DNA from 3 places in the Paenibacillus wenxiniae genome. Region 3 is predicted to be linked to each of the others. Evidence: predicted binding sites of a transcription regulator. Region 3 holds the regulator's gene; each other region holds the start of a gene.
The links. Region 3 encodes LexA, which represses DNA repair genes until DNA is damaged. Its sites were predicted from a motif close to CGAACATATGTTCG; they were not measured.
Positions count from the first base shown of each region.

Region 1: a site for LexA is predicted at 3,242-3,255, ahead of addB (helicase-exonuclease AddAB subunit AddB). Genes of this name have one in related genera too.
Region 2: a site for LexA is predicted at 1,543-1,556, ahead of recA (recombinase RecA). Genes of this name have one in related genera too.

Region 1 is NZ_JBCGUH010000007.1:129,656-137,009, reverse strand. It holds gene mtaB (tRNA (N(6)-L-threonylcarbamoyladenosine(37)-C(2))-methylthiotransferase MtaB) at 1-881, shown strand, start outside; gene AAHF22_RS14315 (class I SAM-dependent rRNA methyltransferase) at 1,412-2,779, shown strand; gene addB (helicase-exonuclease AddAB subunit AddB) at 3,331-6,885, shown strand; gene addA (helicase-exonuclease AddAB subunit AddA) at 6,872-7,354, shown strand, end outside.
Region 2 is NZ_JBCGUH010000001.1:155,724-163,077, reverse strand. It holds gene AAHF22_RS00655 (competence/damage-inducible protein A) at 1-982, shown strand, start outside; gene recA (recombinase RecA) at 1,627-2,694, shown strand; gene AAHF22_RS00645 (regulatory protein RecX) at 2,942-3,742, shown strand; gene rny (ribonuclease Y) at 4,699-6,240, shown strand; gene AAHF22_RS00635 (TIGR00282 family metallophosphoesterase) at 6,306-7,100, shown strand.
Region 3 is NZ_JBCGUH010000016.1:55,780-63,133, reverse strand. It holds gene AAHF22_RS20380 (MFS transporter) at 102-1,490, shown strand; gene AAHF22_RS20375 (glycoside hydrolase family 127 protein) at 1,768-3,744, shown strand; gene AAHF22_RS20370 (hypothetical protein) at 3,769-4,002, shown strand; gene lexA (transcriptional repressor LexA) at 4,167-4,793, opposite strand; gene AAHF22_RS20360 (LysM peptidoglycan-binding domain-containing protein) at 5,250-5,852, shown strand; gene AAHF22_RS20355 (DUF896 domain-containing protein) at 6,124-6,324, shown strand; gene AAHF22_RS20350 (methyltransferase) at 6,478-6,999, shown strand; gene AAHF22_RS20345 (HAD family hydrolase) at 7,132-7,354, shown strand, end outside.

The DNA.
Region 1 (7,354 bases), on a different contig from region 3:
ACAACTTCTGTACGTTCTGTATTATTCCCTGGTCACGCGGTCTGTCTCGTAGTCGTGCAGCAAGCAGCGTCATTGCTCAGGCGCATCAGCTCGTAGCCGCAGGCTACAAGGAAATCGTGCTGACAGGTATTCATACAGGCGGTTATGGCGACGATCTGGAAGATTATGATCTGGCTGATCTGCTGTGGGATCTGGACAAAGTGGAAGGTTTGGAGCGCATTCGGATTAGCTCTATCGAAGCGAGTCAGATTACAGACAAAGTGCTGGACGTGCTGAATCGTTCGTCCAAAATGTGCCGTCACTTCCACATTCCGCTGCAAGCTGGAGATGATACGGTGCTGAAACGTATGCGCCGTAAATATACTGTAGCTGAATACGCCGAGAAAATTCGCCGTATCCGTCAATCGATGCCAGACGTGGCGATCACGACTGACGTGATCGTAGGCTTCCCCGGCGAAACGGACGAAATGTTCCAAAACGGCTACAATATGATGAAGTCGATCGGCTTCTCGGAAATGCACGTATTCCCTTACTCCAAACGTACCGGTACACCGGCAGCACGTATGGAAGATCAGGTAGACGACGAAGTGAAGCATGCACGTGTGCATCAACTCATCGACCTGTCCGAGCAAATGCAATTGTCCTACGCGGAGAAGTTTGTCGGTCATGTGCTGGATATTATCCCAGAAAACAACGACAAAGGCGTATTCGGCGAAGGTATGATCGGCGGTTATAGCGATAACTATTTGCAAATCGCCTTTGAAGGTTCAGAAGAACTCGTTGGTAAACTATGTCGCGTGAAGCTTGTTGAGCCAGGTGCGAACACGTCGAAAGGTCAACTTGTACGCGTGCTGGAGCAGGAGCCAAGTCAACTCGCTTAAAACCAATTTGATGTGCTTAAAATAGCTTTTGGTATTTGTAAATTAAGCATTTTGGTAAGAAATATAGATATATGGATTCAGATGTATTTGACGTATTAGCTTATTCAAACTTCTTTTAGAATGAAAAAGATTTTGATACGGTATGTAAAAATAAGTATGTAGTAACATCCGCTGAACGAAGGAAAGTGAATTCGAGAAAAGGACGACTTTGGAGTAGGAGAATCTACATGATCACCTAATCGATAGATTGTCTCACATCTCACACCACCTGAGTGCGTTCTCTTATTGCTTGACGGAGTGTTTGATGCTACATGCACCAGTTATACACTAAGCTTCATAACAATATTTAGCAGGATTTCATTTTGCGTAACTGGCGAGATGCCGGAGCCGCAAGGTGAAATCCTTTGTTGTGCCATGAACGGTATTGGATCGTGATAAATATGCGATGGATCGATAGATGTGAGTGATTGATCGTAAATCGATCGGTATTTGACCGTATTAGGATGTACGTATAAAAGGAGTGAGCCAGTGTGGCAGCAATTATTTTACAGCAAAAACGTAAGAAAAGAGTAGAGCAGGGACATCCGTGGGTGTTTGAAGGAGAAATCGCTACCGTAGAAGGCGAGCCGCAAGCAGGCGAAGTGGTGCAGGTGATGAATCATCAGCGCAAGTTCCTCGCTACGGGGTATTACAATCCCGCTTCGAAAATTACCGTTCGCCTCATTTCCAGACAGCCAGTAATCGAGATGGATCAGGCGTTTTTTGCAGAGCGGTTCCGCTGGTGTGTGCAGCATCGGGAGCGTTTTTTACCTACAGAGCGTGCGTATCGCCTTGTGTATGGTGAAGCGGACTTTTTGCCGGGCTTGATCGTAGATCGTTTTGACGATGTACTGGTTGTACAATTGCTCACACTCGGTATGGATCAGCGCCGTCAGCAGATTATCGCTGCACTGGTAGAAGTGGTTCAGCCAAAAGGCATTTATGAGCGCAGTGATGTATCGGTGCGCAAGCTGGAAGGTTTGGAAGAAACAACAGGCATACTGTATGGCGAATGCCCACGTCATGTGACCGTGCAGGAAAATGGACTGTGGATTAAAGTCGATATCGAACAGGGTCAGAAAACAGGTTATTTCTTCGATCAACGCGAAAATCGTGCATCCATCGCTCCGCTTATGCTCGGCTGGGGGGAACGCAGTGGGATTACGCTGCAATCAGTCACAGATAATGGCGAGACCGTGCAAGCTCCGGTTAACCGCAAAGGCAATGTCGTTGAATTCCCTTACTGGGATGGTGCGACTGTGTTGGAATGTTTCTCACATACAGGTAGTTTTACGCTCAATGCTTGTAAATACGGTGCGAAAAAAGTGACCTGTCTCGATATTTCGGCGCATGCGATTGAAAGTGCAGAGGAAAATGTACGTTTAAACGGGTTCGAGGATCGGGTTGAGTTTGTCGTAGCGGATGCGTTTGATTATTTACGCAGCAATGCTAAAGGGTTGGAGGAACGTCGCGATCGTGCAGCAGGCAGCAAGCATGACACCTCCGTACCGATGACCGCAGGCGGTGGACGTAGCTGGGATGTTGTTATTCTCGATCCACCTGCTTTTGCTAAAACAAAAAGTGCGGTGGCTGGCGCAGTACGCGGCTACAAGGACATTAACTTGCATGGGATGAAGCTGGTCAATGAAGGCGGCTATCTGGTGACCGCAAGTTGCTCGTATCATATGAAGCCAGAGCTATTTCTGGAAACGATTCAAGAAGCGGCTCAGGATGCAGGGAAAGTGCTACGTCTGGTGGAGTGGAGAGCAGCGGGTAAAGATCATCCGCAAATCCTCGGTGTCACCGAAGGGCATTATTTGAAATTTGCGATCTTTGAAGTGCGTAGCGCTTCGTTTTAAAATATTGTTGTAAGGTTGTAAGGTTGTAAGGTTGTAAGGTTGTAAGGTTGTAAGGTTGTAAGGTTGTAAGGTTGTAAGGTTGTGAGGTTGTATAGAGGTTGGAATTTTCGCTTTGCGGATCGATTATTGATGAAGCTCGATCCAGCGTTATTTTGATTATAAACTAACAACGGGTACTTACTTCACCACTGTGAAACGAACGCACGATGAGTGCAAATTGAATAAGAATGGAATACAAAATAACGATCTCCAGTACATGCCATTATCATCCAGCACGCCTTATAGTATAATTATAGTTATGGTGAGGAATCCCCTCCGCCTGTCGTACCGTATTGTACGCCTGGGACGGTGGGGATTTGCTCGTTTACGGGTATAATGTACAGCAACGAATCGATAGGTTCATCATAGCGACATAGCAGCGGTATTGAAATAACACATAGGTTACGATAAAATGGATGTATGGGAACATTTGTTCTGATTAAAAGAATGATGTATGAGAACATTTTGTGGCGATATACAAAGCGATTTTACAGACAAAAGGGGATGTGCACATGCCTCTCAAGTTTATGATAGGCCGCTCGGGCAGCGGTAAGACGACAACGATCATTAATCGAGTGATTGATAAAATTGCAGCGGACCCTACGGGTGCACCGCTGTTTATCCTTGTGCCAGAACAGGCATCGTTTCAAACCGAGCATGCGTTCATTCGGACGGAACGTGTGCGCGGCAATATGCGTGCGAGTGCGCACGGTTTTCGGCGTTTGGCTCAGCTTGTACTGCGTGAAGTAGGTGGTTCGGCACGAATCGTCATTGCAGATGAAGGCAAAAAGATGCTGCTGTATAAGCTGCTTCAACAGCAGCAAGCACAGCTCAAATTATTTGGACGCTCGGGTGAGCAGTTTGGCTTTATTAGTCAGCTCAGCGAGCTATACAGTGAATTTAAGCATTATGCGTTGTCGGCCGAACAGCTGGAAGGCTATGTCAAGCAAACGGTAACGGGTGTCTCGCCACTGCTGACGGACAAATTGCATGATTTGCAGCATATTTATCGTCAGTACGAGTATGGCTTGTCTCAGTTGTATATCGATCGCGATGATACGCTCGATGATCTGGCAGAAGCGATTCCACAATCAGAGATGCTGAATGGCGCCGAAGTGTGGATTGACGGGTTTCATAGCTTTACACCGCAGGAATACAGAGTCATTATGGCACTGTTGGAAAAGGTAGATTGTGTGACGGTTTCGCTGACGCTTGATCGTCCTTACTGGCATGAGCAGCCACCGGAGATGGAGCTATTTTACCAGCAGGCACTGGCATGTCGGCGCTTGTATCAATTCGCCGAAGCGCTAGGTCACGCTGACCCGGAAGCGGTCGAAAATTTATCACCTGCTCATGAGGATGTACCTGTACGTTTCCAGCATAGTCCGCTGCTTGGACATCTGGAAAAGGGGTATCGTACACGCAGTATATGGAAGGGCGGCGGTGTGCAACATGGCTCATCCGACGAATTGTCCGTACACTGTGCGCCGGATCGCAGAACCGAGATCGAAGGGGCGCTGCGTGAGCTGGTGAAGCTGGCACGTCAGCAGGGAGCACGCTGGCGTGAAATGGCGATTTTTGTGCGTAATCTGGAAGATTATGAACATCTGATTGCACCGCTGATGGAAGACTATGCTATTCCTTATTTTCTCGATAAACGACGCGGGATACTGCATCATCCGCTGGCAGAGCTAATGCGCGCTGCACTGGATGTGGTGCAATATAACTGGCGATATGAGGATGTGTTTCGCTGTATCAAAACCGGATTGCTCGTCACGCTGGATGAGGAAGTGACAGCAGATGATCTGGATCGCCTTGAAAATGTAGTGTTGGCATGTGGTATTCATGGATACCGCTGGACAGACGGACGAGAATGGCGTGGGATTCCAAGTCTATCGCTGGAAGCGGAAGATACGGAAAATGGACAACCGAGCGAGCGTGAGGCGATGCAAGCACAACAGATCGAACGGGTACGCCGCAGAGTGGCTGCGCCACTGCAACGTCTGGAAAAAAAGCTCAACAAGGCGAAACACGCCACCGAGATGTGTATCGCTCTGTATGAACTGCTGGAAGAGCTGCATGTAGCGGACAAACTGGAACAATGGAGCAGCGAAGCTGCTGCTAGTGGGCAACCACTGCGCGCGCGCGAACATATTCAAATTCATGGCGGCATCATTGAGCTAATGGAGCAAATGGTCGATATTATGGCAGAGGATGAGCTGCAACTGGAAACCTTTGCTGGCTTATTGGAAACCGGTTTGGCAGGTTTACGGCTTGGTGTCGTACCGCCAGCGATCGATCAGGTATTGATCGGTTCACTGGATCGTACACGCCCGCTCGATATTAAATATGCCTTTGTAATCGGTGTGAACGATGGGATTGTGCCGTCTGTATTTCCAGATCAGGGCATTTTGAATGAAGCGGAGCGGTTGAATTTGACCGATAGCGGTCTGGAGCTGGCTCCAGGCATTACACGTCGTCAATTAGACGAACAGTTTATTATTTATCATGCGCTGACGGTTGCGAGTGATCGACTGTGGATGAGCTATGCGATGAGCGATGAAGAGGGACGCGGTTTGATCGCTTCGGAAGTGATCACTACCGTTAAGGCGCTCTTCCCTGGTTTGCGAGAGCAATCGATTAGTAGGACTGCGGATTTCCGGCACACACCGGAGCAGCAGCTTCAGCTCATTGGTCGCCCGGGCGTGACACTTCCACATTTGATCGGTCAGCTGCGTGAATGGAGTCGGGGCACGAATATACCAGTGTTATGGTGGCATGTGTTGCGCTGGTACGATGCGAATGAAGTATGGAAGCCGCAGCTTCAGCGACTGCTCGGTTCGCTATTTTATAAAAATATCGGTCATCGACTGAACCCAGATACGAGTCAGCGTCTGTATGGACGTGTATTGCGCACCAGTGTGTCGGGGATGGAGCAATTTGTATCGTGTCCGTTTGCCCATTTTGCGGCGCGTGGCTTGAAGCTGCGAGAGCGACAGGAATATCGCCTGAAAGCGCCGGATATCGGACAGTTATTCCATGCTTCATTAACGACGCTGGCGCAAGATTTGAAGGCGCAGGGACGCAACTGGGGCGATCTGACACCGGAGGAATGTGTACAGGTGGCAGAGGCGGCGGTAGACAAGCATACGCCGCGTTTGCAGGGCGAGATTTTGCTTAGTTCCAGACGATACGGGTATATTACGCGCAAGCTGCGTGATATCGTCAGTCGCGCTTCGGTCATTATTGGTGAGCAGTCGCGCCGTGGGCAGTTTGAGCCACTGTATTTGGAGCTGGCGTTTGGACCGGACGGCAATTGGCCTGCGCTGCGTTTTACATTGGATAATGGATATACGATGGAGATTGTCGGACGAATTGACCGGGTTGATGTGGCAGAAGGTGAAGGCAATCTGCTGATTCGTATTATTGACTATAAGTCCAGCTCGACTGACTTGAAGCTACATGAAGTGTATTACGGTCTGGCGCTGCAAATGCTAACTTATCTCGATGTGTTGCTCACGCATGCGGAAGATAGACTGGGACAAAAAGCAGATCCAGCAGGTGCTCTATATTTCCATGTGCACAATCCGCTGCTGCAAGCCGGCAATCGTCTGAGCATGGAGCAGTCACGTCAGGAGCTGCTCAAGCGTTTTAAAATGAAAGGTTTACTCGTTGCCGATCGCGATGTGATCGGCAAAATGGACAATACGCTCGAAAAAGGGCATTCAGCGATCTTGCCGGTAGCGGTGAAGGCAGATGGCGGCTTTTATAGCAGTTCCGCCGTCGCTTCACCTCAGCAATGGCAGGAGCTGCTGACCAATGTACGGCAGACCGCGCGTCAGATCGGTGAAGGTATTACAGGCGGTGTGACACAGATCGAGCCTTACCGGATCGATCAGGAAAAAGCGTGTACATTTTGCGCGTACAAGTCGGTCTGTCAATTTGATGAAAGTATTAAAGGGAATGCCTATAATGTGCTGAAAAAACCGAACAAAAACGAAACCTGGGAACTGCTGCAAAGCCAGCAAAACCCGCAGGAAGGAGAAAACGGACATGAACGATCATGAGCGTGAACAAGAGCAATGGCATAACGGGCTGAGCGATCATGCCGAGTCTGCGGGTTCCGGTCATGCTGGCTCCCCTTCTTCGCATCGGGAACGTGCCCGGGCACTACAGCAACTGACGATGCCACGACCGGAGGACAGCACATGGACCGAGGATCAGTGGAAGGCTGTTTCGCTGCGCGGTGACAATATACTCGTTGCTGCCGCTGCCGGTTCCGGGAAAACAGCGGTGCTCGTTGAACGCATTATTCGTCAGGTGACCGATCCAGAGCATCCGCTTGATGTGGATCGCATGCTGGTGGCGACATTTACGAAAGCCGCAGCGACCGAAATGCGGCAGCGAATACGGGCAGCGCTTGATCGCGAAGTGCTGAATCGGCCGACCGATGAGCGACTGCGCAGACAGCTTGCCCTGTTGGGTCAGGCGTCGATCACGACGCTGCATTCCTTTTGCATGGAGGTCATTCAGCGT
Region 2 (7,354 bases), on a different contig from region 3:
GAAGTTTTTTGAAGGTCGCGATAAGCCAATGACGGAAAACAATCGTCGCCAGGCGATTATTTTGGAAAATAGTGATCCGCTGCCTAATGAAGCTGGCTTAGCAGTAGGTGTGGCGATCTCGCAGGATGAGAAACATTATATCGTGCTGCCCGGCCCACCTAAAGAATTGCAGCCGATGTTTGAAAATCAAGCAATTCCGTGGCTGCTGGAGCATGTGCTAACGGATGAGTATCCGATCTATTCTAAAATGCTCAAGTTTGCAGGTATTGGTGAATCTGCACTGGAAGATGCATTGCTCGATCTGATCAGTGCACAGACGGACCCAACGATCGCACCGTATGCGAAAGAAGGCGAGGTCACGATTCGCCTCACGACTAAAGCACCGGATGAAAAAGAAGCGATGAGCAAGTTGAAAGCGATGGAAGCGCAAATTCGTGAACGTTTGCCCGACTATATGTATGCCGATCAAAATATTACGATCGAGCATCAAATCATTCAGATGATGACAGGCATGAAGTTAACGCTAGCCGCAGCCGAAAGCTGTACAGGTGGGCTGGTGATGCAAAACCTGACTACGATTCCGGGCAGTGCGCTCGTCTTTATGGGTGGTGTTGTATCGTATTCCAACGAGATGAAAGAGCAGATTCTGAATGTACCGCATGAGCTATTGGAAGGCGAGAATGCACCGGGCGCAGTAAGCGAAGAAGTAGCCGAAGTGATGGCTGACCAGGCACGTCTGTTGCTGGATACCGACTTTGCTGTTTCGGTTACCGGTGTGGCGGGCCCGGGTTCATCCGAGCGTAAGCCGGTCGGACTTGTATATATCGCCATCGCTGAGCGCGATCGCCAGACTGAAGTGTTCAAGCTCAATCTGAAAGGCAATCGTGAAGCGATCCGAATTCGTTCAGCAAAAAGCTTGATGTATCGCCTCTGGCTGCGCCTGAAGCAGCGGGAGAATGAGCAGCTGGCAGCGCAGTCTTGATGAAGTAAGAGCTTTTGATGAAGTGACAACTCTTGATAAAGTAAAGATTCTTGATGGAGTAAAAGCTCTTCATGAACTAAATCTCTTCATGAACTAAATCTCTTCATAAAGTAAAAGCTCCGTTTACAATTATAAAGTAATCTGTGTCAGTCAGATCGTTAATATGTGGGTGTTTAGTAGGGATAAATATAGTCGCGATAACTACACAATTTAGTAATAATAGTTATCGTGTTGGTTCGATACTGGTCGTATTTCCTGCTCTGTTACACCCTGTGAAAAGCGTAGGCTACAGCCGTTTAGACTGTATATTTATGGGACTTGCAGACGATAAAACCGTATGCTATGATCATGTCAGACGGAAGAACCGCAGCAATTGTATTGCTGCGGTTCTTTGTTTCATGGGCATGCCAAATGGGATCATGATCAAGGAAATAAGCTGTAGCAAACCGCATAATGGAACAGTCGTTTTTGCTATTGGAAAGCTTTAAAACAGAATCAAAAGGGTAGCTCGTTAAAATTGCCATTATTTGTAATTGATAAGTCGCAAGACGGCAAAAAGACGAATATATGTTCGAAAAAAGCTTGGCAAAGTGCGAACAATAAGGTATAATTAACTTATAAACATTAAGAAGGATGTGAGCTGATTGTCAGATCGTCGTGCTGCGCTGGATATGGCGCTTCGTCAAATAGAGAAACAATTCGGTAAGGGTTCCGTTATGAAACTTGGTGAATCCACGCATATGCAAGTAGAAGTTGTACCAAGCGGTTCGATCGCTTTGGATATCGCACTGGGAACAGGCGGTATGCCAAGAGGCCGTATCGTTGAAATATATGGTCCTGAGTCTTCAGGTAAAACGACAGTAGCTCTGCACGCGATTGCAGAGGTTCAAAAAGCGGGCGGACAAGCAGCATTTATCGATGCTGAACACGCTTTGGACCCTCAATATGCGAAAAACCTGGGTGTTAACATTGATGAGTTGCTGTTGTCTCAACCGGATACAGGTGAGCAAGGTTTGGAAATCGCTGAAGCACTCGTACGTAGTGGTGCAGTTGACATTATCGTTATCGATTCCGTAGCGGCACTGGTGCCAAAAGCGGAAATCGAAGGCGAAATGGGTGACTCTCACGTAGGTCTGCAAGCACGTCTGATGTCTCAGGCGCTGCGTAAGCTTTCCGGTGCAATTAGCAAATCCAAAACAATCACGATCTTCATCAACCAGCTGCGTGAAAAAGTTGGCGTTATGTTCGGTAACCCTGAAACGACGCCAGGTGGCCGCGCTTTGAAATTCTACTCGACTGTACGTTTGGATGTACGTCGTATAGAAGCAATCAAAAACGGTAACGATGTGGTCGGTAACCGTACACGTGTTAAAGTTGTCAAAAACAAAGTAGCTCCGCCGTTCAGACAAGCAGAGATCGATATTATGTACGGTGAAGGTATTTCCAAAGAAGGTAGCTTGATCGATATCGGTACGGAAAAAGATATTATTAATAAGAGCGGCGCTTGGTACTCTTACGAAGGTGAGCGTATGGGTCAAGGTCGTGAAAATGCGAAGCAATATCTGAAAGAAAATCCTCAGGTTTCGCTCGTTATTGAAAATAAAATCCGTGAGCTGAGCAATCTGACTACACTGGTTGAAGCTCCAACAGATGATCAAAAGCGTAAAGAAGAAATGGAAGAGCAAGAATTGTTCTCCGAAGCAACAGAGTAAGAGTAATTGTAAGTTTGGTCCCATATGCCCGGGGCTGCAAACTTTATAAGCATACCTTCGTCGGTTTGTGCCAGCATTCGTCGAAGCAAGCGCCTGTCACGTGACTCACGTACAGGCGCTTTTTGCACATATACAGATCAAGAAAGATCTGTATTGCATAAATCAAGCTTATATAAATCAAGCCACATCATCGACAACAACTCTGTATCCTACACAGCATGATCGTCAGAGGAGAAAGGACAACAATATGAATAATCGATATAGCTGGGGACGCAAATCGCAAAAACGTAAAGCATCCAGTCCAGCGCATGAAGCTAATGAATTTCAGGAGTCCAATGAATCAGGGGAGCAATCATGGGAGCAGGAAGAAGAAGTAGAAGAACAGGCTGATTTGCTGGAAGATTTTCCTGAGCATGAAGAATTAGAAATTACAGGCGTAGAGCAGGCAAGATGGCCGCGCCTTCATTATAAACTGTTTTTTGGTGAGCTAAAGCTGATTGTGCATGAAGATGTGATGATTAAATATCGGATGCTCAAAGGCTATAGCTTTACGAAGGATGCACTGCGTGACATTATGGCTGCCAACAAGTTACAGGCCGCCTATGCTTCATCTATCCATTATTTGAGCTATCGTTCGCGGACACGCACCGAAGTTGCGCGTAAGCTAAAAGAGAAGGACTACGATGAGCATGTGATTGAGACGACACTGGATCGTTTGGAAAGTGAGAAGCTTATTGATGACTCTCTGTTCGCCGAGCAATGGGCTAGACAACGCGTTCGTACCCAGAAGAAGGGCAAAGTATGGATTCGTCAAGAACTGCGGCAAAAGGGCGTACAGCCTGCTCATATTGAACAGGCATTAGGTGAGATTGATGAAGACGAAGAATTAGTAAGTGCAACAGCGCTTGCTCGCAAAAAATGGAATGGCACATCCGGCGGGTGGCTCGATAAGAAGCGTAAAACGATGGCATATCTAATGCGTCGCGGTTATTCGTCTGATTTAATACGTCGTGCACTGGCTGCTATCGAAGAAGAGAAGATAGATTGAATGATCGTTAGCGTACTTGGATCGAGCATGTTTAGAGCGTGTAAGCAAACTGGTTGTGCCAGGGCTATGCCATTCCGGTCAGGAATAAGGGAAAGGATTCTCGTCTCGCATAGCAATCTACGGAGTAGAAGTAAGTTGTAAATTCCTGTGCTGGAAGAGGTAAGATATTTCACTTCCGTAAACATCCCTTTCCATCGAACCCCGTGTTCGAAATTCACTAACATTTAGAAGTCATCCTCTCTTCTTATGTTCTTCCCGCAGTGAAATGCGGCATACACGTATACGAATTTAGATAAACGCTCTAGTAGCAATGGGACAATACATCTATATGGATATGCTGTCTTTATTTGATAGTGACCAGGCTGCTTTAAGCAACCGGGTTATTTTATAAGTTATAATCGATAAACGGTACAATAACATTTCAGCATAGTTTTAAAATAATATGCAATTAAAACTAAATCATGTTCTCCGCAAACATATATAACAATATGGAACAATAGCTTTGCTCATATTGCCAATCCATTTATTTCAGCGATGCATCTTAAGCGAACCATCGACGGTTTATCCGATACAGATCGTTCTGAAATTCAACTACAACACAACAATAACGAAATTCCGTACTCCATCAGTAGGATGTGCTAGCGGTAGAGGATGTCCACGGAAATAACCGGAAATGCCAATTGCTTGACAATGTCTTTTGGCAAATAATAAAATGGATGTGTACAGTTTGTCATTTTTACGTCATTTTTAGCTTATTGACCTCAAATGTTGTGGCTATGACGGGCTGTTACAATCGTGCTTGAACTTTGAAAATGTTTAAGCCCCTTGAACGGGGAATTAGCACATGTACCCGCATGAGCGATGAAACGGAATTTAAAGGGACGAAGCATTGTATTACCATCATCATGGTAGTTCCCAAGGAATACCTTGGAGGAATCAGCGAGGAGGTGAACAGAATGGGTTATCTCTGGATCATAATTCTCGTTGTTGCCGCATTATTCTTTGGGTTCGTGATCGGATATTTTATTCGCAAATCTCTTGCAGAAGCTAAAATTTCCAGTGCTGAAACTGCTGCCGCACAGATCGTAGAAAATGCGAAGAAAGAAGCAGAAGCACTGAAAAAAGAAACAGTTCTGGAAGCAAAAGACGAAATCCACAAATTCAGAGCTGAAGCTGAAAAAGACATTCGTGAGCGTCGGAATGAAAACCAACGGCTGGAAAGACGATTGTTGCAAAAGGAAGAGTCGCTGGATAAAAAGCTGGAATCACTGGAACGCAAAGAAGAACAAGTGGTTAACAAAGAGAAACGTATCGAAGAGACACAGCAACAGATCGAGCAGCTATATCAAACTCAGGTATCCGAGTTGGAACGAATCTCCAATCTGACCATGGAAGATGCGCGCAGCATCATTCTGAGCAATGTAGAGCAAGAAGTGCGTCATGAGACTGCACAAATGATCAAAGACATTGAGCAACAGGCGAAAAACGAAGCGGACAAGCGCTCCCGTGAGATCATTACACTCGCTATTCAGCGTTGTGCAGCTGACCACGTGGCAGAGACTACCGTTTCTGTTGTCACCTTGCCTAATGAAGAAATGAAAGGCCGCATTATCGGCCGCGAAGGACGTAACATCCGCGCACTGGAAACATTGACTGGTATTGATCTGATTATCGATGATACACCGGAAGCTGTTATTCTGTCCGGATTTGATCCGATTCGTCGTGAAATTGCTCGTACCGCATTGGAAAAATTAGTGGCTGACGGACGTATTCACCCGGCACGGATTGAGGAAATGGTCGATAAATCTCGCCGTGAAGTGGATGAGCGTATCCGCGAATACGGAGAGCAATCGACTTTCGAAGTGGGCGTACACGGCCTGCATCCAGATCTGATCAAAATTCTTGGACGACTCAAGTTCCGGACGAGCTATGGTCAGAACGTGCTCAAGCACTCGATGGAGGTTGCTTACCTTACCGGCCTGATGGCTGCCGAGCTAGGTCAGGATATTACACTGGCGAAGCGTGCAGGTTTGCTGCATGATATCGGTAAGGCGCTTGACCACGAAGTGGAAGGTTCCCACGTGGAAATCGGCGTAGAACTGGCTAAGAAATACAAGGAGCATCCAGTCGTAATCAACAGTATTGCTTCTCACCACGGTGATACCGAAGCAACATCGATTATCGCTATGCTCGTTGGCGCAGCGGACGCACTGTCTGCCGCACGGCCTGGTGCACGTCGTGAGACACTGGAAACGTATATCCGTCGTTTGGAAAAGCTCGAAGAAATCTCGGAATCATTCGATGGCGTCGAAAAATCGTATGCGATCCAAGCCGGACGCGAAATTCGCGTTATGGTACAACCGGATAAGATTGACGACGCAGAGAGCTTCCGATTGGCTCGCGATATTACGAAAACGATTGAAAATGAACTGGATTATCCAGGACATATCAAAGTTACCGTTATCCGTGAAACACGAGCGGTTGATTACGCAAAATAAAGAGGATGCGAAAAGTGACCTGGAATACGGGTCACTTTTTGTATTACTGGACGGAGGAGAACATCATTAAAGTTATTTTTATTGGAGATATTGTAGGCAGTACAGGGCGGAAAGCGATTAAGTCAAGCCTTCCTCGGTTAAAATCAAAGTATAACCCGGATATGATTATCGCGAATGCCGAGAATTCCGCCTCCGGGCGCGGTGTGACACGTAAAATCGCCAACGAGTTATTTGAGCAGGGCGTACATGGGATTACGATGGGCAATCATACTTGGGATAATCGCGAAATTTTCGAATTTATCGATGATGAAGCGCGTATGGTGCGTCCGGCGAATTTTCCACCGGATACACCAGGACGTGGTTACACGATCATTAAAAACGGCGGCAAACAGCTAGCCATTATCAATTTGCAAGGTCGGACTTTCCTGCCTGCGATCGATTGTCCTTTCCGTAAAGTGGATGAAATTCTGGAAGAGCTGAAAGGTAAAACGAATGCGATTCTGGTTGATTTTCACGCGGAGGCAACGTCCGAAAAGATTGCTATGGGCTGGCATCTGGAGGGACGTGCATCGATGGTCGTTGGTACGCATACGCATGTGCAAAGTAATGATGATACCATCCTGCCAGGTGGTACAGCGTACCAGACCGATGTCGGTATGGTCGGTTCTTACGAAGGGGTGCTCGGTATGGAACGTGATGCCGTATTGTACAAGTTCCAGACTCAGCTGCCTGCACGTTTTCAAGTATGTGAAGGGAAATGGCATTTCCATGCGGTCTATGTTGATATTGATGATGCCACCGGTAAAGCGAAGAAGATCGAGAAAATCCGCATGTATGAAGACGAGTGGCATATGGATTAAGCTGCAACAGAAGCTAGAGCTGACATTTGCTTATCGACTTGCTATACAAGCATATTGATGCTCGAATCTGTATACGGATTAGCTTGATTCTCACCAAATATTATCGCTGCTTGTCAGGTTCTTATGATCGCTTGATGTCCCTGTTTGAAGGAAGAAGATACAAGTATATTGAACATTCAAAAATATATTTGGCAATTCCACATGTACGGTTCAAAAAAAGAAGGAAATTGAAATAAATCCTCGAATACTAACTA
Region 3 (7,354 bases):
GAAAGCGCTTACGATAAACATAACGGCACGGTGCACCGCTATTGCCGACAAAGGAGATTCGTTTTAGCTAGCTGCTTACTTGCACACAGGAGGTTATACGTATGGAACATTCATCCGCTTCTTCATCTGAACAACATCCATCTTTGCAAACCGACAAAGTTCCATTTCACCGCAGAATTAGTTATGCGCTTACAGACACAGGCGGTAACTTATTGTATAGCGTGATTGGTGCCTATCTATTGTACTTTTATACCGATGTATTCGGACTATCTGTAGGCGTAGCCGGTACATTACTGCTAGTGACACGATTGATTGATGCGGTGGATGCCCCAATGTGGGGCATCATCGTTGATCATACCAAATCCAAATACGGGCAAAGTCGTCCTTACTTCCTCTGGTTATGTGTTCCATTTGCTGCCTTTATGGTATTGACCTTTACGACGCCCAATCTGGATGGAACGTGGAAGATTGCCTATGCCAGTGTTACGTATATTCTGGCAGGCATTGCGTATACCGGTATTTCTACACCGATCACTTCGATTTTACCGAATCTAAGTCGCAATACGAATGAACGGGTCGTACTGAATTCCTTTCGTATGGTTGGTGGGAATGTGGGTAACTTTGTTGCTGTCACCTTCACCTTACCGCTCGTCGCTCTGCTCGGTGGCGGTAACGATCAGAAAGGGTTTTTCTGGACACTATGTTTATTTGGGATCATTTCCATCTTCATGTTCCTGACTGCATTTGCGAATCTGAAAGAGATCAATATCGAAAAGATCAAAACGATTCCGCTACGTCACAGTATGAAGGCGATCGGTGGCAACTGGCCGTGGATATTACTCGTTATCGCCAATTTGATATTCTGGATTGCGCTCACCATTCGTACATCCACACTTGTGTATTATTTCGAATACGATCTGGGAAAAAAGGATCTCGTTCCGCTTATTAACGGTATTTCGCTGATCCAGGTGCTCGGTATGATGTCGATTCCGTGGATTGTTAAATATACAAGCAAACAGCTCACGATGATTATTGGCTTTATACTGGCTGCGATTGGTCAGTTCATTTTGTTCAGTGCAGGCACGCATATGCCGCTATTGATCTTTGGCTGGAGTATTGGCTGTATCGGTTCCGGTATTGCTTGTTCGATGCCATTTGCGATGTTGTCCGATACGGTCGATTATGGCGAATGGAAATCAGGCTTACGAGCGAGTGGTATGTTAACAGCGATCGGTAGCGCATTTTGTATCAAAGCCGGCTCTGGGCTGGGCGGATTCATTCCGACACAATTTATGTCAGCCTTCGGTTATATGCCGAATGTTGCGCAAAGTGCTCAGTCGATCGCAGGCATTCGATTTGTATTTATCTGGCTACCTGCTATCGTGTTTTTACTCGGGATCATTCCGATGCTCTTTTACCGTCGCTTTGAGAAGAAGGAAGGGGATATTCGCAAGCAACTGCTACAAAAGGAAGTGAATGCTGAAGCCTAAGTGTAGTAGGGAGTATTTGTGAATATAAAGCATTTTTGCCTGTTTAGCTTCAATGGATATGGATGACGTTCAAGCGTGCTTAAAGCTCGAATGTACATGATACTCCAGCGTACTTCATGCTCCAACATCGTTGAAGCTCAAATAATATCGATGTTCCAATGTCATTGAAGCTCAAATCTCATTGAAGCACTTATGTATCCGCTAGTCTATGTTGCTATTCAATTATAAAACGATGATCGGGTCGATCATCTGCTTACTTATAAGGAGGAATCATTCTATGCCGCTGCAACTGCAATCATCCCATATTACTGATTCATTCTGGTCGCATTATCGTGAACTGGTACGAACCGAGATGATTCCGTATCAATGGGATGTGCTCAATGATAAAGCCGATATTGTGATCGAAAAAGAACGTAATGATGATACGATTCCATCGGAGAAAAGTCATGCGATTGAAAATTTCAAAATCGCTGCTGGTTTGAAAAAGGGTCATCATTATGGTTGGGTTTTTCAAGACAGTGATGTGTACAAATGGCTGGAAGCCGTAGCGTATTCGCTATCTATTCATCCTGATACCCAACTACAGGAGCTGGCGGACGGTGTGATCGATCTGATCGGTTTAGCACAGGAACAGGATGGTTATCTCAATACGTATTTCTCGATCGAAGAACCAGAACGTCGCTTCAAAAAGCTGGCAGAAAGTCATGAACTGTACTGTGCAGGTCATTTTATCGAAGCAGCGGTTGCTTATTACGAAGCTACCCATAATGAAAAAGCATTAACGATTGCCTGTCGACTTGCAGACTGTATCGATGCCCATTTTGGAAAAGAAGAAGGTAAAATTCGCGGTTATGATGGACATGAGGAAATTGAGCTTGCGTTGACCAAGCTATATAACCTGACAGGTGAACAGCGCTATTTGGAGCTGAGTCTGTATTTTCTGTACGAACGTGGGACAGATCCAACCTTTTTTGCGAGACAGCGTGCAGAGGATAAAGGAACTAAGGCTGTGATCGAAGGCATGAGCCATCGCCAGTTGAAATATTATCAGGCCCATCTGCCTATACTGGAACAGGAGACAGCCGAAGGACATGCTGTGCGTCTGGTCTATCTGTGTGCAGCTATGGCAGATGCCGCCTATCTTGCGAACGATCAAGCGATGCTGGAAGCGTGCCGCCGGCTATGGAACAATATGGTGAGCAAACGGATGTATATTACAGGTGGCATTGGTTCAACCGTGGATGGCGAAGCCTTTACGACGGATTATGATCTACCGAATGATACGATGTATTGCGAAACTTGCGCTTCGATCGGACTTATCTTTTTTGCTTTTAATATGTTGAAAAACGAAGCCAAAGCACAATATGCGGATGTGCTGGAGCGAGCACTGTACAATACAGCGATTGGTGGCATGGCGCTGGATGGCAAGCATTTCTTTTATGTGAATCCACTAGAAGTACGTCCAGACAGCAGTCTGCATGATCCGGGGAAAAGTCATGTTAAAGTTACACGTCCTGCCTGGTTTGGCTGTGCCTGCTGTCCACCTAATTTAGCGCGTCTGCTGACCTCGCTCCACAAATATGTGTATACGGTTCATCCGCAGCAGCGTGCGGTATATACGAATTTGTATGTTACAGGTACAGCGAAATTCGAGCTGGATAATCAGTCCTTTCAGTTACAGCAAAATAGTGAGCTACCGTGGGAGGGGAATGTAGCATTTGAAGTACATGCAGATCAGCCCGTCGCGTTTACGCTGGCACTGCGCATCCCTTATTGGTCTGGAGAGCCTGCATTGACGGTAAATGGAGAGGCAGTACCCGTTACTGTACAGGAAGGCTTTGTTTTGTTGGATCGTACCTGGCAAACAGGAGACATCATCAAGCTGACACTTCCGATGGATATTCGGCAATATAGCGCGCATCCGCTTGTACGTAGCGATTGGGGCAAGCTGGCGATTGGACGGGGACCGCTCATTTATTGTGCGGAGCAGGAAGATAATGGAGCGTATTTGCATCTGATCCGCGTTCAACCCCATCAACAAGCCACGTATCGATTTGATTCAGAACTGCTCGGTGGTGTCGGAACGATTGAGTGGACGGCAGAGCGACAGCAAATTAAAGCGGAATGGGACCACGTCTTATACAGCTCTGTTGCAACAGAGTCGTATGTCCCTCACACCTTAAAGCTCATTCCTTACTATAGCTGGGCGAATCGTACACCGGGAGAAATGCAAGTCTGGCTACACAAAGCATAAAGCTAAAGCAAAGGAGCATGAAGGATGAAAAATAAAGTGAAGATCAATCCCGAAACTTTTGCCCATAGTGTGATGGCAAGCTACACCTCTAGCAAGGAACATCTCGAAGCGATTGCCAAAGATCATCTGGTACTTTATTTGAATGCTTATTTTCTGGCAGAGAAATTCAATTCGATGGAGCAAAAGCTAGCTGAGAAAGCGGACAGTAAAGATTTTAAGGAATTAATGGCTAAAGTGCTGGAAACGAAGCTATTTTGAGCAGGCTAGGGAGTTAGATCGAATGAGGAGATAATAAGTTGAAAAGGTGAAAATGTAACGTCATTATCATGGATTGGCTCTAAATGAATCCATTAAAAAAGACTCTCGCATTATGTGAGAGTCTTTTTTAATGGACTGTGATTACAATCATCATCAACGAGTCCTTAGTGTAGATTACGGAACAGACCGACCACTTTACCAAGAATGGTCACACGAGTGAGACGAAGTGGCTCGTAACGTGGATTTTCCGGTTGTAAGCGAATATGGTCTTTTTCCTTATAGAACGTTTTCACTGTAGCTTCATCGTCCTCAGTCATGGCAACGACGATATCGCCATTGTTGGCTGTCTGCTGCTGACGCACGATGACGAAGTCACCATTGTGAATGCCTGCTTCAACCATACTGTCGCCGACGACGGAAAGCATAAATACTTGATTGTCACCGGTAAACTGCTGTGGCAATGGGAAGTAATCTTCAATATGCTCTGTAGCAGTAATCGGTACACCGGCAGTAACTTTACCGATAATCGGTACGCGTGATACGGTCTGTGCGAACATCAGATTGTTTTCCGATTCCTCTTGACCAAGCAGCTCAATTGCGCGTGGCTTTGTTGGGTCACGGCGAATCAATCCTTTTTTCTCAAGGCGGTCCAGGTGTCCGTGAACCGTCGAGCTGGAAGCGAGGCCAACAGCTTCACCGATCTCACGAACGGATGGCGGATAGCCCTTTAGTTTGACTTCATTCCGGATAAATTCCAGAATCGCCTGCTGGCGGTTAGATATTTTGGACATACTGTATCAACCCCAATACTAGTAACGTTTGGGAAAAGTATAACATAGAACTTCCGTTCGTACAAACATAAGTTCTAAAAGTAAGTTAGAATTTTCGGTAAGATGGAACTTTCAAATCAGTGAGTTAGAACTTTCAAAAGAGAAAGTACAGTTTAGCGATATAACGTTTATCCTAATAAAACACCAGTGAAAAGTATAACGCCAGGTATATTTCAGATGAACATGGTCCGAATCGGCGCAATAGTACATAGCTAATATAGGCTTTTCGTAGCTTATATTATAGATTACCGAACGTAGTTTACTTGCATGGTTTCGGTTTTCCTAGCGCCAGCAAGCATTCCAGCACATTTCGAAAAAAAAGCGAACAAAAGTTCGAAAAAACCTATTGATCAAAACATATGTTCGTGCTATATTCTTTTCAGGAAAACAAGAACAAACGTTTGGAGTGTGAAGCACATGCTTAAATATACTACATATAAAAGTATCCATAAAACGAACTCAACTACGGATGAAGCGGCTTCTTCGGCAGCACGCCCATCTACTCATACAGCGAATGATGCGGCAAAACCAGCAGCAGCTCACGTACAGGCCACAAGTAAGCAAGCAATATCCAAAGAACCTGCTGTTACCGAATGGGTTTATGTGAAAGGAGATACTGAACACCAGAAGCCGCTCAAGAAACATGCGGGTCGTTCATTCCGTCGTAAAACGCTTGATCTGATCCAGATGACTGCACGCAAAGCGGTTGACAAGAAATCGAAACGTTCATCCAAAAAGCGCAAATCAGGTTGGAACTCTACAAGTCGTCTTATGGTAAGTATCTTGTTTGCCGGTGTACTATTATATGGTGGGTTTCAGCATTTTGTCATCGCAGATGAAGCTTCGGCGATGAGGCAACATGTGATCGTTAATGAAGGGGATAGCCTATGGGCGATTGCTTCTCAGTACAAAGCGCCTGGTGCAGATATTCGCGATTATATCGCCGAAATACGAGATGAGAACAATTTGAATACAAGCGACATTCAAAGTGGCGATGTGCTTGTTATTCCTCATAACTGAATTTTTCTAAATAGACTAAAAATGGACTAAATAAAACGGTTCGTGTATAACCGCCTGCTGGTCTATATAAAAGTCCATTATGATCGCTTTTACAATAGAACATTTCATCAACATCTATCGTTGTATTTTATTGCTTTATTACAGTTATGATCTAACCGGTTCTCCTCCGGGTTTATATATTGAATTATCGTTTGCTTGTCAGGTGCGAATAGCCTTGACAAGCTTTTTTTTACATGTCAAAGTTAGAAAAGATAGATTTGGGAGGGTAGTTATGGACATCGACGTAATTATTGCAAGAATTAACGAACTCGCACGCAAGAAAAAAGAAACCGGATTGACGGCTGAAGAAGTTGTAGAGCGTGATGAGCTTCGTGCCGTTTATTTGGGAAATATCCGCCGCAATTTCCGTCAACAGCTGGACACGATCGAATGGGTCGAAGATGCTGAAAACGAACAAAAAGGCAATGCATAATAGCTGGATTCACAGCTTTTGGTTATGTATCGTCTCATCTGATGATCATCGACGCAATAACCATACAGGGATGTCGCTACTGATCAACGATCAGGACTCGGCATCCTGTTTTGTTATAACAGATGTACATTACGCATTATAGGGGGAAAAGCGATGTCCCGTTCCTGGGAGAGGCAAGTCAAACGTAATACGAAGCAGTTAAATGTTCGCCGCAAAAAGGCAGGTCAAGACAGTCTTGGCACAAGCAAGGCAAGCTCTGAATTTACGGTATACAAAGGACGCAATATTGTGTTCCCGGCAACACTTGTGTTGCTTGGTCTTGTATACGGTACCATGGGGATTATGTATCCGGCTGCATCGACAAGTGTAATCCTGTTTGTCGTAACCGTACTGCTGTATGTATTCCTCGGCGTCGTTCTATTCCTGCGTCGTCCATATTTGAAAGTAGGCAAAGACTCGCTGATCACAACCAAGTTTAATCGCGATCGTATTTTGACCGCTGCTAATGTGAAAAAGATTCGTCTGCAAAAAGGGTATGTTGTTATTGAGCATAGCACAAAAGGTGGCGCGTGGATGTTCGCTCGCACACTCAATCGCTATGATACCGATGCGATGGCTGAACATCTGCGTAAATTTGCTACTACTCACAATATCACGGTTGAAGATAAGCTGTAATTACAGCCTTGATATAGTTAGTCTAGTAAGGCAACAGTGTATACGTAATAGCTTTAAAAGGGCATGCGCTTATATAGAGCGATCATGCCTTTTTCACCAATATGCTTGAACAATAGCCGGGAGGGTTTGGACTTGAGTATTGAAGCTGTTTTGTTTGATCTGGATGATACATTGCTGTGGGATGAGAGAAGTATTGAGGAAGCGTTCCATTACACCTGTTTGACAGCAGCGAATCGGGAGGGGATCGATGCTGCTGAGCTGGAAAAGGCCGTTCGTCAGGAAGCGCGTGCATTGTACGAATCCTATGAGACCTTTCCGTTTACACAGATGATTGGTATTAATCCATTCGAAGGAT